2 linked regions of the Loktanella sp. M215 genome follow. The protein of the gene in region 1 interacts with the protein of each later gene in a pairwise test. Links are inferred from orthologs where the notes say so. Each region holds a gene or a part of one and is shown in the gene's direction. Other genes may lie near its edges.

Region 1 (8,227 bases):
GGCAATTCTGGCGCAATACGACTGATGCGGACACCGGGCGGTTCCTGAAGCTTTATACCGAACTTCCACTGGAGGAATGCGACCGTCTGGGCGCGCTGGAAGGGTCGGAGATCAACGCGGCCAAGGTGATCCTTGCCAACGAGGTCACGGCCCTGCTGCACGGACGCGCCGCCGCAGAAGCCGCCGAGGCGACCGCCCGCGAGGTCTTCGAGCAGGGTGGCGTCGGTGACGATCTGCCGACGCTGGACCTGACAGCCGCAGATCTGGGCGAAGGCTTGTCCATCGCGCAAATTCTTGTGCGCAGCGGTCTGGCGGGGTCCGGCAAAGAGGCCAAGCGCCTGATCGCCGACAATGGTGCGCGCCTGAACGACGAAGCGCTGACCGACGCGGGCCTGATGGTGACGCCGGACATGCTGGCCCAGCCGATGAAGCTGTCGGCGGGCAAGAAGCGGCACGCGCTGGTGCGGCTGACCTAAAGGATCAGAACCAGCGCGAGCAGCGGCAGGCAGGTCAGCGCCGCCAGCAGTGCGGCTGCCGAAAGGGTCAGCCGCGGGGATGCGGCGCGGATGCCACGGACGGTGGGTGGCGGGTTGCGCATGGGGTCACCTTTCGCAAATGGCGTTGCGTCATTAACCCCGCATTAGGTTTCCAATGCTTTAACGTACGTCATGTTGATGCGCCCCGTCATGCCACAGCTGGACCGGCCCCTGCCCCTACAGCAGTCGGACGGGTTCGCCCGCGCCCTGACCCTGCTGGGCCGCAGCGCTGCGGTCGAGGGGGTGCACGATTGCGGCCAGGTGCTCGTCGTGTCGCGCCCCTTGGGGCCGCTGGGCACGCTGCGCTTTGCCTCGCGCGGGCCGGTCTTTCGCCATGACACGCCCCCCGCGGACCGGGTGGCCGCGCTGCGCGGCGCGCGGCTGCATCTGGTGAACGCCGATGCCGGCGAAGACGCGATCCTGCGCGGCGCCGGATTTCACCGAATCATGACACCGGCGACACTGGCAGTCCTGCCGCTTGACCCCGATCCGGACCGGCAACTGGCCCTCTGCGATGCCGCCTGGCGCAACAAGGTGCGGCAGGGTCGTCGCGCGAGTCTGCGGATCACGCTCCGTCCGCTGTGCCCGCAGCGCGACGCCTGGTTCCTGGCCGCAGATCTGGAACAGCAGCGACACAAGCGGTTTCGCGCCCTGCCCCACGCGGTCAGCCTCGCCTTTGCCCGCGCCAATCCCGGCGACGCGCTGGTCCTGACAGCGATGGAAGGACCAGTCCCCGTTGCCGCCATGCTGATCCTGCGCCACGGTCAGGCCGCGACCTATCAGATCGCGTGGTCGGGCCCGCGCGGGCGCAGCCTGCGCGCGCATCCCGTCCTGCTGATGGAAGCGGCACGCCGTCTGGCCGCGACCGGTGTTACGGAACTGGACCTTGGCACGATCGACACGGACGCAGGCCCCGGTCTGGCGCGGTTCAAGCTGGGCAGCGGTGCCACAGTCCGGCGCCTTGGCGGCACATGGCTGCGCCTGCCGGGGTGGCACGGGTAAGGGCGTCATGCTAGCGCAGGTGCGACCCTGTCGGAGGCGACCCCATGACCCTGTTGCAGATCGCCGCACTGCTGATCGTCCTCGCGGGGCTTTTCGGGGCCATCAACTACCTGTTCCTCAAGCTGCCCTCGGCCATCGGCATCCTCGTCGTGGCGCTGCTGGCGTCGATCATCGTTATGGGCCTCGATGCGGTGATCCCAGGCCTGAACGTAGCCGACACGATCCGTGGCCAAGTCTCCGGCATCGCATTTTCCGATGCCCTGCTGGAAGGGATGCTGGGCTTTCTGCTGTTCGCGGGTGCGCTGCACGTCAAGACCTCGGACCTGAAGGCGGAATGGGCCACGGTCAGCCTGATGGCCACGATGGGCATCGCGATCTCGACCGTCATTGTGGGCTACGGCTTTGCGTGGATCACGGGGATGCCGCTGCTGGTGGCGCTGGTCTTCGGCGCGCTGATCTCGCCCACCGATCCGGTCGCGGTGATGGGGGTGCTGCGCGACACCAACCTGCCCAAATCGCTGGAAACCAAGATCGCCGGTGAAAGCCTCTTCAACGACGGCGTGGGCTATGTCGTCTATCTGATCCTTGTCGGTGCCGCCTTTACCGGCAGCGCCCACGGTGCGGCTGACGATGCGGGCCTTTCCGGGGCAGCGCTGCTTTTTGCGCGCGAGGCCTTCGGCGGTGCGGCGCTCGGCCTCGTGCTGGGGTTCCTGACCTTCCGCCTGATGCGCCGCATCGACGACTACGCGCTGGAGGTGCTGTTGACGCTGGGCCTCGCCTTTGGCGGATACGAGCTGGCGGTGGCGCTGCATGTGTCTGCCCCGATCATGGCGGTCTGCGCCGGCCTGCTGATCGGTGACGTCGGCACGCGCCTTGGGATGTCGGAGGAAACGCGCAAGTACGTTGAGGCCTTCTGGAAGCTGATCGACGAGATCCTGAATGCCGTCCTGTTCCTGCTGATCGGAGTGGAGGTCTTTGCCGTCGTCTTCGATACGTCCCACCTGATCGCCGGCAGCGCCGCCATCGTGCTGGCGCTTGTCGCGCGTTTCATGGCCGTGGCGATCCCGATCACGCTGCTGCGCCCGTTCCGCAGCTATTCTGGTGGGGTGATCCGCATCATGACATGGGGCGGGCTGAAGGGCGGGATTTCTGTGGCCCTCGCCCTGTCGCTGCCAGACAGCGCGTGGAAACCCATCATCCTGACCGCCACCTACATGGTCGTCGTCTTTTCCATCATCGTGCAGGGCCTGACGGTCGCCCGGCTGGCCCATCACGTCAATCCACAACCGAGCCTGATCCCATGAACACCTACGTCGTCTACGATGTCTTCACCGACCGCCGGTTCGGCGGCAACCAACTGGCCGTCTTTCCCGATGCGGGCCCCTTGCCAGAGGCGCAGCTTGCCGCCATCGCGCGGGAATTCAACTACTCGGAAGTGGTGTTCGTCTATCCCCCCGACGATCTGCGCCACAGCGCGCGGGTCCGCATCTTCACCCCGACGCGAGAGGTGCCTTTCGCGGGCCACCCCCTGATCGGCACCGCGGTGGCGCTGGCGGACCTCGGCTTTCCGGCAGACATGATCCTCGAGACCGGCGTCGGCCCGATTCCCTGCACGGTGGCGCAGGGCCGCGGCAGCTTTACCACCACCACACCGCTGACCCGCCACGGCGCGCCCGACCCCGCATTGGTCGCCCGCGCGCTGGGGCTGACCGTCGCGAATCTGGACGGCACCGTCCATCCGCCCGTGCAGGCGGGCGTCGGCCTGACCTTCGTCATCGCGCGGTTGACCGACCGGGACGCTCTGCGCCGCTGCCAGCCCGATGTGGCCGCCATGCGCGAAGGGGCCGCGCTGCATCCAGCGAGCCTCGATTTCGCGACGCTGGCCTATGTCACGCAGGGCAATATGGTCCACGCGCGGATGTTCGCGCCCTTGGACAATATCCCAGAGGACCCTGCTACGGGCAGCGCCGCCGCGGCGCTGTGTGCGCTGCTGCATGATCTGACCGGCCAGCCACAGGACCTGACGATCCATCAGGGCGTGGACATGGGCCGCGCGTCGCTTATCTTTGCCAGAACCGATGGTCCCACCGGTGGCGTCACCATCGCGGGTCATGCCGTCAGGACCATGGAAGGGCAGTTCTTTGTTGACGAATAACGAGGAAACCACGCTGGTTCCGCTGTCGGCCTTCGACATCTGGGAAGATGGCACCGCAAGGCCCGCCCCCGATCTGGCGGCCAAGCCCGTCGACGGCGCGGCCTATCGCTGGCTGCATTTCGATCTGTCGGACATGGCGCTGGCCGGGTGGTCGGCGACGAACCTGCCGGGCCTCGCCCGCCGCACGCTGCTGGCCGACAAGACCCGGCCGCGCATGGACATGGACGACCACGGCATGGCGATCACCCTGCGCGGCATCAACCTCAACGAGGGCGAGGAAACCGCTGACATGGTCTCGCTGCGGATCTGGATGACCGACACGCTGATGATCACCGTGCGCCGCCAGCGGATCTTTGCGCTGGAAGATCTGCGCGATCAGGTCGCGGCGGGCGATGCCCCCCACAGCCCCGGTCACATGCTGGCGCGGATCACCGAAGGGCTGGTCGAACGCTTGGAAAACATCGCTTTTGTGCGCGAGGATGCCGCCGACGATATGGAGGGCGACGTCTACGAACACGACCGCGCACCCTTGGACGATCTGGCACCATTGCGGCGCGAGATCATCAAGTTCCGCCGCCACGTGGCCCCCCTGGCCGAGGCGCTGACGCAGGTTTCGCAGGCGCCGACCGACCTGATCAAGGACGATCTGCGCCACCGCCTGCGCGACACCGCCAGCCGCTGCCGCTGGGCGCTGGAGGAGCTGTCGGAAGTCCACGACCGCCTGACGGCCATGGCGGACCATCTGGACACGGTGCAGAACGCGCGGCTGGAGAAAAACGGCTATCGTTTGTCCGTGGTCGCCGCGATCTTTTTGCCGCTGGGATTTCTGACTGGCCTCTTTGGCGTCAACGTCGGCGGGATGCCGGGGGTGCAAAGCGGCCATGCCTTTGCAGTTCTGTGCATCAGCATGGCCGTGATCGGCGTCGTGTCCGCCGCCGTGATGCGCTGGTTGCGCTGGTTCTAGCTATACAGCGGCACGACACCGGCCTTGGCGTGGATGTCGTTCACATCAGCCGACCGCAGGCCCAGTTCATCCGCAAAGCCGCGCAGGAAATCGACCTCTGCCGGGTGGTCGAGGTCGATGGCCATCAGCGCCATCGTGTAAACCTGCGCCTCGGCCCCTTCGGGCACACCGGCGGCCAGATCGGACACCGACATGCGCCGGGTCATCGCATCCTCGACAAAGGCGCGCTCCTGCGCCGAGGCGCCGTCCAGATGATCCATGATGCGGGAACGCTCTTTATCGTCGAGCGTGCCGTCGGCCTGTGCGGCCTGTACCATCGCCAGCAGCATGACGGCGGCAAGGCCCTCCTGCTCTGGCGGCATCTGGGCCTGCGGATCGGCGGTCGCGTCGATCTGCAATTGCAGCCTTTCGCCGAACTGGCCCGTGCTGCGCTGACCGGAGGATCCACCCGTCAGGCCGCCGATCAGACCGCCAAGACCACCGGCCCCCGCCAGACCGCCCAACAGGTCCGACAATCCGCCAGCGGACGGCTGGGTGCGACGGGTGCCGCTTTGCCGCCCCTGCAAACTGTCCAGCAATCCGCCCAGACCGCCGGTCTGTCCCGCGCGCGCCGTGGTGCCACGCTTGCCCAGCATGTCATCCAGAACGGTGCCGGATTTGCCTGCCCGGGCGTTCTGCGTCAGGGCCCGCGCCCCCTTGGCCACGGCCACGCCCACGGCGACCCGCGCCAGTGTCTGCATCAAGCTCATCGTCGTCTCCTCTCTGCTGCCAAGCGCAAGATGTCACATCCCGCGCGTCCTTGTCACGGTGAACGCCCGCCATACCGATCGGGGGCCGAGACGGTGGCCCTTTGGGCGAAACTTCGCTAAGACCGGGCGATACACGGATCACCGAGGCGCCATGACCCAGACCATCCAAAGCCGCGCCGCCGCCGCCGGGCTGCGCATGACGGCCCCCCGCCGGGTCATTGCACGGGTGTTGGACGACGCCACCGATCACCCGGACGCCGAGGCGCTGCACGCCCGCGCCGCGGCCATCGACCCCCGCATCTCGCTCGCCACGGTTTATCGCACGGTCAAGCTGTTCGAAGAGCAGGGCATCCTTGAGAAGCATGCCTTCGGCGACGGGCGCGCACGCTACGAGGCGGCGGACGGCGGCCACCACGACCACCTGATCGACGTGGCCACCGGTCAGGTCATCGAATTCGTCGACCCCGAGATCGAGGCGCTGCAGGACCGCATCGCCAAGCGGCTGGGCTACCGCCTGATCGGGCACCGGCTGGAACTTTTCGGCACCCGGATCGAGGCGGACTAGAGGCCCGGCGGCCTGACAGTGTCACCTTGTCGGGCGGGCGCCCCGTTGCCGCCTGCCGGCGAGGGCGCGAATAAAAATCGACGCCTGCGCTTTGCAACCCGGCAAGAGAGGCGTAATCCACCCCCAACATTGGCGCAGAAGGGCACGACACTTGGACAATCTGCGCGGCAGCATCCTGATGGTTCTCGCGATGCTCGGCTTCGCACTGGAGGACATGTTCATCAAGCAGATGGCGGGGGCTCTGCCGACGGGGCAGATCCTCGCCATGCTGGGTCTGGGCGGCGGCATCGTCTTTGCTATCGTCTGCCGCATGCAGGGCGAGCGTCTTCTGCGCCGCGACGTCCTGCATCCTATGGTCCTGCTGCGTAACGCCGGCGAGGTCTTTGGAACGCTGGGCTATGTTTCCGCCGTGGTGCTGACGCCGATCTCTTCGGCCTCGGCGATCTTTCAGGCGACGCCGCTGTTCGTGACGCTGGGGGCGGCCCTGTTCCTGCAAGAAGCCGTCGGCTGGCGGCGCTGGGCCGCGATCGCCGTCGGGTTTTGCGGCGTGCTGCTGATCATCCGGCCGGGCATGGATTCCTTCCGCCCCGCATCGCTCTTCGCCGTGCAGGGCGTGATCTTCCTCGGTATCCGCGATCTGGCGACCCGGCGGATCCCCAAGACCATCAGCTCCATGCGCCTGTCCACCTACGCCTTTGCCGTCATCGTGCCCACCGGGTTGGTCCTGATGGCCGTGGTCGGCGACCGCTTCGTCCTGCCCGGCACCACGGATTCGCTGCGCGTGGCGGGATCCATCGTGGCGGGCGTGCTGGGCTATTACGCGTTAGTCACCGCGACACGGCTGGGCGACATGTCCCATATCGCACCGTTCCGCTATTCCCGCCTGGTCTTTGCCCTGATCGTCGGCGTCACCGTCTTCGGCGAACGCCCCGACGCCGCCACCTTGTTCGGGGCCGCGATCATCGTGGGATCCGGCACCTACGCCGCCCTGCGCGAAGGCCAGCGCCGCCGTGCTTCCCTTGCAGCAGCAGGCGCGATATAACACCGTTAACGCTAACATCACCCACCGGAGGCCTCTCATGAGCAGTATCATCGACATCCACGCCCGCGAAATCCTCGACAGCCGTGGCAACCCCACGGTCGAGGTCGACGTGACCCTCGAAGACGGCACCATGGGCCGCGCCGCCGTCCCCTCGGGTGCGTCGACCGGCATGCACGAAGCGCACGAGCGCCGCGACGGGGACAAGTCCCGCTACATGGGCAAGGGCGTGCTGGAAGCGGTCGCCGCCGTGAACGGCGAGATCTTCGAGGCACTGCTGGATTATGACGCCACCGATCAGGTCGGCATCGACATGACGATGATCGAACTGGACGGCACCGACAACAAGGGGCGTCTGGGTGCGAACGCGATCCTCGGCGTGTCGATGGCCGTCGCCAAGGCCGCCGCCGATTTCACCTCGCAGCCGCTGTTCCGCTACATCGGCGGCACATCTGCACGGATGCTGCCGGTGCCGATGATGAACATCATCAATGGCGGCGAACACGCCGATAACCCGATCGATATTCAGGAATTCATGATCATGCCGGTGGCTGCGGACAATATCCGCGAAGCGATCCGCATGGGCTCCGAAGTGTTTCACACGCTGAAGAAAGAACTCTCCGCCGCGGGCCACAACACCGGCATCGGCGACGAGGGCGGCTTTGCCCCCGGCCTGAACTCCACCCGCGAAGCACTTGATTTCATTTTGAAGTCCATCGAAAAGGCAGGCTACACACCCGGCAAGGATATCTACCTCGCCCTCGATTGCGCCTCGACCGAATACTTCAAGGACGGCAAGTACGAGATGAAGGGCGAAGGCGCCTCGTTCACCTCGGACCAGAATGTCGACTACCTTGAAAAGCTAGTGAACGACTATCCCATCATCAGCATCGAAGACGGCATGTCCGAGGACGACTGGGACGGCTGGAAGGCCCTGACCGATCGTCTGGGCGACCGCGTGCAGCTGGTGGGCGACGACCTTTTCGTGACCAACCCAAAGCGTCTGGCCGAAGGCATCAAGCGTGGATCGGCGAATGCCATGCTGGTCAAGGTCAACCAGATCGGCACCCTGACCGAGACGTTGCAGGCCGTCGACATGGCCCACCGCGCGCGGTTCACCAACGTCATGTCGCACCGCTCCGGAGAGACCGAGGACACCACCATCGCCGACCTTGCCGTGGCCACCAACTGCGGCCAGATCAAGACCGGGTCGCTGT
Region 2 (6,955 bases), 190 kb from region 1 along the record:
ACAGACCGCAACTGATCCTAGGCTCCGGCTCGCCCCGGCGGCTGGAACTGCTGGCGCAGATCGGCGTCGTGCCGGATGCGGTGACGGCGCCTGACATCGACGAGGAGGTGCGCCGCGCCGAGTTGCCACGCGACTACGTCAAACGGATTGCGGCCGAAAAGGTCGCGGCCGTTGTCGCGCCTGACGATGCCATCGTGCTGTGCGCCGATACGACCGTGGCACTGGGCCGGCGCATCATGGGTAAACCGGCGGACGCGGCCGAGGCGCGCGCCTTTCTCGCCCTGCTGTCGGGCCGCCGTCACAAGGTCATCACCGCGGTGACGGTGCGTCGGAACGGCCGCGTGACGGCCCGCGACGTGCAGACGACTGTGATGATGAAACGCCTCTCTGACGCCGAGGTCGACGCCTACATCGCCTCGGACGACTGGCGCGGCAAGGCGGGGGGCTATGCCATTCAGGGGCCTGCCGGTGCGTTCATCCCGTGGATCAACGGCAGCTTTACGTCCGTCGTCGGCCTGCCACTGGCGGAAACCGCCACCCTGCTGACCGCCGCAGGTTATCCCATATACGGAGTCCCCGCATGAAGGGCCGCACCATCATCCTCGACGATCTGAACGGGATTGAGGCCGCCGCCCTGCTGGTGGACGGCCAACTTGACGATCTGCTGATCGACACGCCCGACGCGCCGCGCCCCGGTGCGATCTATCGCGCCGTCTGCGACCGGCCGCTGAAGGGGCAGGGCGGCATGATGCTGCGCCTGCCCGAAGGCGGCACAGCCTTCCTGCGCAGCGCCAAGGGCCTGCGCCCCGGGCAGCCGATGCTGGTGCAGGTCACGGGCTACGCCGAGGATGGCAAGGCCGTCCCCGTCACCGACCGCGTGCTGTTCAAAAGCCGCTTTGCGATTGTCACCCCCGGCAAGCCGGGCGTGAACGTCAGCCGCCAGATCACCGACGACGACCAGCGCAACGCGCTCTTGGCCGTCGCACACGGCGTTTTCGATGACGCGGACGGCGCCGGTCTGATCCTGCGTTCCTCCTGCGCCCATGCGACCGAAGACGAGATTGCCGAGGATATCGGTGCGATGCAGGACCTTGCTGCCGCGATCATGGCCGAGGGCGAGGGGGCCGAGCCCGAAGCCCTGACCGAAGGCGACGGCCCGCATGCATTGGCCTGGCGCGAATGGGTGATCCCGGCTGAGGTCGTGACCGAACCCGGCGGATTCGAACGCCTTGGCGTCATGGACCAGATCGACGATATCTCGCAGCCCCGCATCGCCCTGTCCGACGGCACGATGTATGTCGAGGCGACACGCGCGCTGGTGGCCGTTGACGTCAATACCGGTGGCGATACCTCTCCGGCGGCCGCACTCAAGGTGAACCTTGCCGCCGCCCGCGTGCTGCCGCGCGCGTTGCGCCTGCGCGGCTTTGGCGGGCAGATCGCCGTGGACTTCGCGCCGATGTCCAAGGCGCACCGCAAGCAGGTCGAACAATCCCTGCGCGCAGCCTTCCGCGCCGACACGGTGGAAACATCCCTCGTGGGCTGGACGACCATGGGCCTGTTCGAACTGCAGCGCAAACGCGAGCGGCTGCCGTGGCAGGGTCTGCCCACATGACCTGCCCGATCTGCGACCGCGATACCGATCCGAAATACAAACCCTTCTGCTCGCGTCGCTGCGCCGATGTCGATCTGGCAAAGTGGCTGACGGGGTCCTACGCGATCCCAGCCGCGCCGGAAGAGCAGGGGGATGACGACGATTGGCACGACCCCGAAAAACCCCACTGATTTGCGCGAAATCCCTCTGGACACCCCCGCGCGGCTGACCTAGAACGCCGCTACCCGATGGCGTTGGCCATCCCGGTGCCCGGGTAGCTCAGGGGTAGAGCAGTGGATTGAAAATCCTCGTGTCGGTGGTTCGATTCCGCCCCTGGGCACCATTAAAGCGAACAGACATATAAGAATTTTGGCTGCTTTCAAAAAGCCGAAGCTGTCACAGGTAGCTACAAACGCTTCATCTCGCGCATCCTGCGTTGTCTGGTTGTCTACTGCCTGCATCCGCAGTGCGCGGCGGGCCGGGGGTGGTGACAGTCTCGGGGGGGGGGACGCGCCGCCGGGGGTGGCCATGTCGTTTCGCCTGCGCCACATGTTTGTCACCGAAGCAAGCCCGTCGCGATGGCATGGCCCCTTGCAAAATCGTGCCTTACGGGCCATTGACGGTCTCTAATTCAGACCCTTGGGGCCGCGCCATGACCGAACTCTCGCACATCCGCAATTTCTCGATCGTGGCGCATATCGACCACGGGAAATCCACGCTGGCCGACCGCCTGATCCAGTCCACCGGCACCGTCGCCGACCGGGACATGAAGGCGCAGATGCTGGACTCCATGGATATCGAGCGCGAGCGGGGCATCACGATCAAGGCGCAGACCGTGCGCATCGACTACAAGGCCGACAACGGCGAGATGTATGTCCTCAACCTGATCGATACCCCCGGTCACGTCGATTTCGCCTACGAGGTGTCGCGGTCCATGCGCGCCGTAGAAGGATCCTTGCTGGTCGTCGACAGCACGCAGGGGGTCGAGGCGCAGACGCTGGCCAACGTCTATCATGCGCTGGACGCGGACCACGAGATCGTGCCGGTGCTCAACAAGATCGACCTGCCCGCCAGCGAATGTGACCGGGTGGCGACGCAGATCGAGGATGTGATCGGCATCGACGCGTCCCAGGCGATCCGGGTCAGCGCCAAGACCGGCGTCGGCATCCACGAAACGCTGGAGGCCGTCGTCCACCGTCTGCCCGCCCCCAAGGGCGAGCGCGATGCGCCGCTCAAGGCGATGCTGGTGGATTCGTGGTATGATGCCTACCTCGGCGTCGTCGTGCTGGTGCGGATCATCGACGGGGTGATCAAGCTCAAGGACCGGGTGAAGTTCATGTCGAACGACACCGTCCACCTGATCGACCGCCTTGGCGTGTTCAAACCCGGCATGCTGCCGATGGACGAACTCGGGCCCGGAGAGATCGGGTTCTTCACCGCCCAGATCAAAGAGGTGCGCGACACCCGCGTCGGTGACACGATCACCAGCGAGCGCAAGGGCGCCACGCAGGCGCTGCCCGGCTTCAAGCCTGCGCAACCCGTCGTGTTCTGTGGTCTTTTCCCCGTCGACTCCTCGGAATTCGAGGATCTGCGCAACGCGATCGACAAGCTGGCACTCAACGACGCCTCCTTCAGCTTCGAGATGGAGACCTCGGCCGCCCTCGGCTTCGGCTTCCGCTGCGGCTTCCTTGGCCTGCTGCATCTGGAGGTCATCCGCGACCGGATCGAGCGGGAATACAACATCGACCTGATCACCACCGCGCCGTCCGTGGTTTACCACATCTTCATGAAGGACGGGTCAGAGCAGGACCTGCACAACCCCGCCGACATGCCCGACCTGACCTATGTCGACCATATCGAAGAGCCGCGGATCAAGGCGACGATCCTTGTGCCCGACGAATATTTGGGCGACGTGCTGAAACTGTGCCAGGACCGCCGCGGCGTGCAGCTGGACCTGACCTATGCGGGCAGCCGCGCGATGGTCGTCTATGACCTGCCGCTGAACGAGGTTGTGTTCGACTTCTACGACCGCCTGAAATCCGTGACCAAGGGCTATGCGTCCTTTGATTACAACCTGACGGGCTATCAAGAGGACGCGCTGGTCAAGATGTCGGTGCTGGTCAACGACGAACCCGTGGACGCGCTGTCGATGATGGTCCACCGCGACCGGGCCGAGATGCGGGGCCGCGCGATGGTCGAAAAGCTGAAGGACCTGATCCCCCGCCACATGTTCAAGATTCCGATCCAGGCGGCCATCGGCGGCAAGGTGATCGCGCGCGAGACTTTGAGTGCGCTGCGCAAGGACGTGACGGCCAAATGCTACGGCGGCGACGCGACGCGGAAACGCAAGCTGCTGGACAAGCAGAAGGCGGGCAAGAAGAAGATGCGGCAGTTCGGGAAAGTCGATATTCCGCAGGAGGCCTTTATTAGCGCACTGAAAATGGACAGCTAAGCTGTTCATTTTTGGCGCTGATAAAGGCCGGTGCGGGTAAGCGGTTGGCGCAGCCAACTGCGGCCGCACTGGGTTGCGTTTGTAGTCCTGCAACTTTCGCGTGACTTGACCGCGCGCACTGCTAACCTGTCACTATGCCGACGGTTTTCAGACAGGACGGGTTCCGGTTTTTCTTCTATTCTAACGAAGGCGACCCTCGCGAACCGATACATGTCCACGTCATGAAGGACGGGGCGGAAGCGAAATTCTGGGTCAGCCCAGCCGCCTGCGCCCGCAGCCACGGCTTTGACGCGCGGACCCTGAAGGCACTGGCCCGGATTATCACCGACCGCGCTGCACAGATCGAGGAGGCTTGGCATGACCATTTCGGCCATTGAGGCACATTGCGACGACGAGATGCTGTGGGTCGGCCTTGCCGATGGCCGCCGCCTTGGCGTGCCGCTGGCATGGTTCCCCCGTCTGCTGGACGCATCGCCAGAGGATCGGGCCGGGGTAGAAGTCAGCCCCTTTGGCCTTCATTGGGCGGCGCTGGACGAGGATATTTCCGTGCCGGCGCTATTGTCGGCGGATGGGGTTGGGGTGGCGGCTTGAAAACAGTGTTATATTGAAGATGAAAGTCTCTAGTTCTAACGCAAGAATTATTAACAGCGATGCCCACAGCTATTTTCCTGCTTTCGACTGGGAGGCGCTAAAGTCGATACTAGACAATAAAATTGTTGCATCAACTAACATTTGGGTATTTGTTTTGCCTGCTATTATGGTCTTGACCGAAAAATTCCCTGTTTCGCTTCAAATTTTTCCATTTGGGGCGCAAGCTCCATTGGAGTTGAGCTTGAAGATCCCGTACAATTGGTTTCTATTATATTTTGCGGCTATGGCTTTCTTTTGCGCAAGGCTAATCTATGTCATTCGTTGTCCGAATTTTCTAAGACAATATAGATCTGCTGCTGATGCGGTGAATAATGGCGTCACTGCGGAAATTTTGAGGGAGAGAGTAAAAGAGTTTTTAGTCGATTATCAGAAAAAGAAATTACACATATTAAGTGATGAATATGAAAAAATTACAAGATTAATCGAATTAATCTTGCCTGAAAATGCTAAACCCGCAATTATTATGAAATTGGGCCAGTTCGCGGATTTCGGTGGTGTTTCAATGGAAAATTCCATTCACGAAGTTGCGGGGGAAGGCACTTATTACGTTGATGTTTCAGACTCCGATGGAGTGAATCGTTTTGGATATTCCCCTAATCGACAAATAACTAGTCTTTTAATATTTAGGCTTTTGGATCTTCAAAATATTTCGCGGCGTTCAGGGCGCATGGCTGCGTCTATCCTAGTTTCTGCAGGTTTTTTGCTTGTCGCCGTGCCAATCTTGCAAGGTTTTTGTGCGGTGTTGTTAAACTTCCTACAAATATGATTGAGCTTTAATTATGACCTGCCCCCTCTGCGCCACCCCCGCGACCCCGCTCATCCCCACACCCGTCTCCGGCGGTCCGGCGGACGCGAGTGTGGACCTCTGCGGCATCTGTGCGGACCAGATCGCGGCGGACAGCCCGAATCCGGACCACTTCCGCAGCCTCGCCACGACCATGTGGTCTGAGGATGCCGCCGTGCAGGTGCTCGCCTTTCGCACGCTGCAAAAGATCGATGCCCCCTGGGCGGACGATCTGCTGGGGCAGCTTTACCTTGATGACGACACGCGGGCCTGGGCCGAGAATGTCGCGGGCGAGAGCCAGCACACCGACGCCAACGGGGTGACTCTGCACACCGGCGACACGGTCACGCTGATCAAGGACCTGACCGTCAAGGGCGCGAATTTCACGGCCAAGCGCGGGACGGCGGTGCGGCGGATCTCTCTGGTCGCCGATAACCCCGCCCATATCGAAGGCCGGGTCGAGGGGCAGCGCATCGTGATCCTGACGGAATTCGTGAAGAAGTCCTGACAGCCGCTTCACATCCGCGCCAAAACCGCCATGCTGCGTCTCAAATAACAGGAGAGACGACATGAAGCTGGCATTTCTGGGACTGGGCGTGATGGGCTACCCGATGGCGGGGCATCTGGCCAAGACGCACGACGTCACCGTCTATAACCGCACGACCGCCAAGGCCGACGCCTGGGTCAAGGAACACGGCGGTGCGATGGGTGCGACCCCGGCAGAGGCCGTGCGCGGGGCCGAGATCGTGCTGTCCTGCGTCGGCAACGACGACGACCTGCGCAGCGTGACGACAGGAGAGGGCGGGGCGTTTGGCGCGATGGACAAGGGCGCGCTCTACGTCGATCACACGACGGTCAGTGCTGCGGTGACGCGCGAGCTTTATGACGCGGCCAAGGCGGCGGGGCTGAACTTTGTCGACGCACCCATCAGCGGCGGGCAGGCGGGGGCCGAGAACGGGCAGCTGTCGATCATGTGCGGCGGGGATCAGGCCGCCTATGACAAGGCCGCGCCGGTGATGGAGATCTATGCGAAGCTCTGCCGTCGCATCGGCGAGAGTGGCGCGGGCCAGATGACCAAGATGTGCAATCAGATCGCGATTGCGGGGCTTGTGCAGGGGTTGAGCGAGGCACTGCACTTTGCCGACAAGGCCGGGCTGGACGGGGCGGCTGTGGTGGAGGTGATCTCTCAGGGCGCTGCCGGGTCGTGGCAGATGAGCAATCGTTACAAGACGATGCTGGACGATCATTACACCCACGGCTTTGCGGTGGACTGGATGCGCAAAGATCTGGGGATCTGTCTGGCCACGGCGGACGAGAATGGCGCGAGTCTGCCGGTGACGGCGCTGGTGGACCAGTTCTACAAGGACGTGCAGAAGTTGGGCGGCGGGCGCTGGGATACCTCCAGCTTGCTGAAGCGGCTGCAGGCGATGGGCTAGGACCGGCCGATGCCGCGCCGCGGCGGAACCGCGGTGCGGCA

What was found. The genes of interacting proteins can lie anywhere in the genome.
Region 2: the proteins of GLR48_RS12730 (region 1) and lepA interact in binary tests that used the Escherichia coli proteins (3 or more experiments, as listed by UniProt). The link is inferred for Loktanella sp. M215 from one-to-one orthologs.

The regions. Positions count from the first base shown.
Region 1 is NZ_WMEA01000001.1:2,589,174-2,597,400, reverse strand. What follows is about bases 2,669-5,668. They hold GLR48_RS12730 (CorA family divalent cation transporter), read left to right. Parts: upstream 2,669-3,679; coding sequence 3,680-4,657; downstream 4,658-5,668. Other genes in these bases: GLR48_RS12720 (Fur family transcriptional regulator), read left to right, coding at 5,558-5,668; GLR48_RS12725 (DUF533 domain-containing protein), read right to left, coding at 4,654-5,406; GLR48_RS12735 (PhzF family phenazine biosynthesis protein), read left to right, coding at 2,839-3,693; GLR48_RS12740 (cation:proton antiporter), read left to right, coding at 2,669-2,842. Outside these bases: tyrS (tyrosine--tRNA ligase), read left to right, coding at 1-476; GLR48_RS25675 (hypothetical protein), read right to left, coding at 473-598; GLR48_RS12745 (GNAT family N-acetyltransferase), read left to right, coding at 669-1,538; more of GLR48_RS12740, read left to right, coding at 1,583-2,668; more of GLR48_RS12720, read left to right, coding at 5,669-5,971; GLR48_RS12715 (DMT family transporter), read left to right, coding at 6,123-7,013; eno (phosphopyruvate hydratase), read left to right, coding at 7,051-8,227. UniProt on the Escherichia coli protein: Zinc transporter. Acts as a Zn(2+):proton symporter, which likely mediates zinc ion uptake. Purified ZntB reconstituted in liposomes also binds and transports Cd(2+), Ni(2+) and Co(2+).
Region 2 is NZ_WMEA01000001.1:2,401,242-2,408,196, forward strand. What follows is about bases 1,694-4,643. They hold lepA (translation elongation factor 4), read left to right. Parts: upstream 1,694-2,243; coding sequence 2,244-4,043; downstream 4,044-4,643. Other genes in these bases: GLR48_RS11760 (DNA gyrase inhibitor YacG), read left to right, coding at 1,694-1,782; GLR48_RS11775 (DUF4160 domain-containing protein), read left to right, coding at 4,178-4,420; GLR48_RS11780 (DUF2442 domain-containing protein), read left to right, coding at 4,401-4,634. In the rest of the region: GLR48_RS11750 (Maf family protein), read left to right, coding at 1-584; GLR48_RS11755 (ribonuclease E/G), read left to right, coding at 581-1,612; more of GLR48_RS11760, read left to right, coding at 1,609-1,693; GLR48_RS11785 (hypothetical protein), read left to right, coding at 4,648-5,460; GLR48_RS11790 (alkylphosphonate utilization protein), read left to right, coding at 5,474-5,986; GLR48_RS11795 (NAD(P)-dependent oxidoreductase), read left to right, coding at 6,048-6,914. UniProt on the Escherichia coli protein: Required for accurate and efficient protein synthesis under certain stress conditions. May act as a fidelity factor of the translation reaction, by catalyzing a one-codon backward translocation of tRNAs on improperly translocated ribosomes.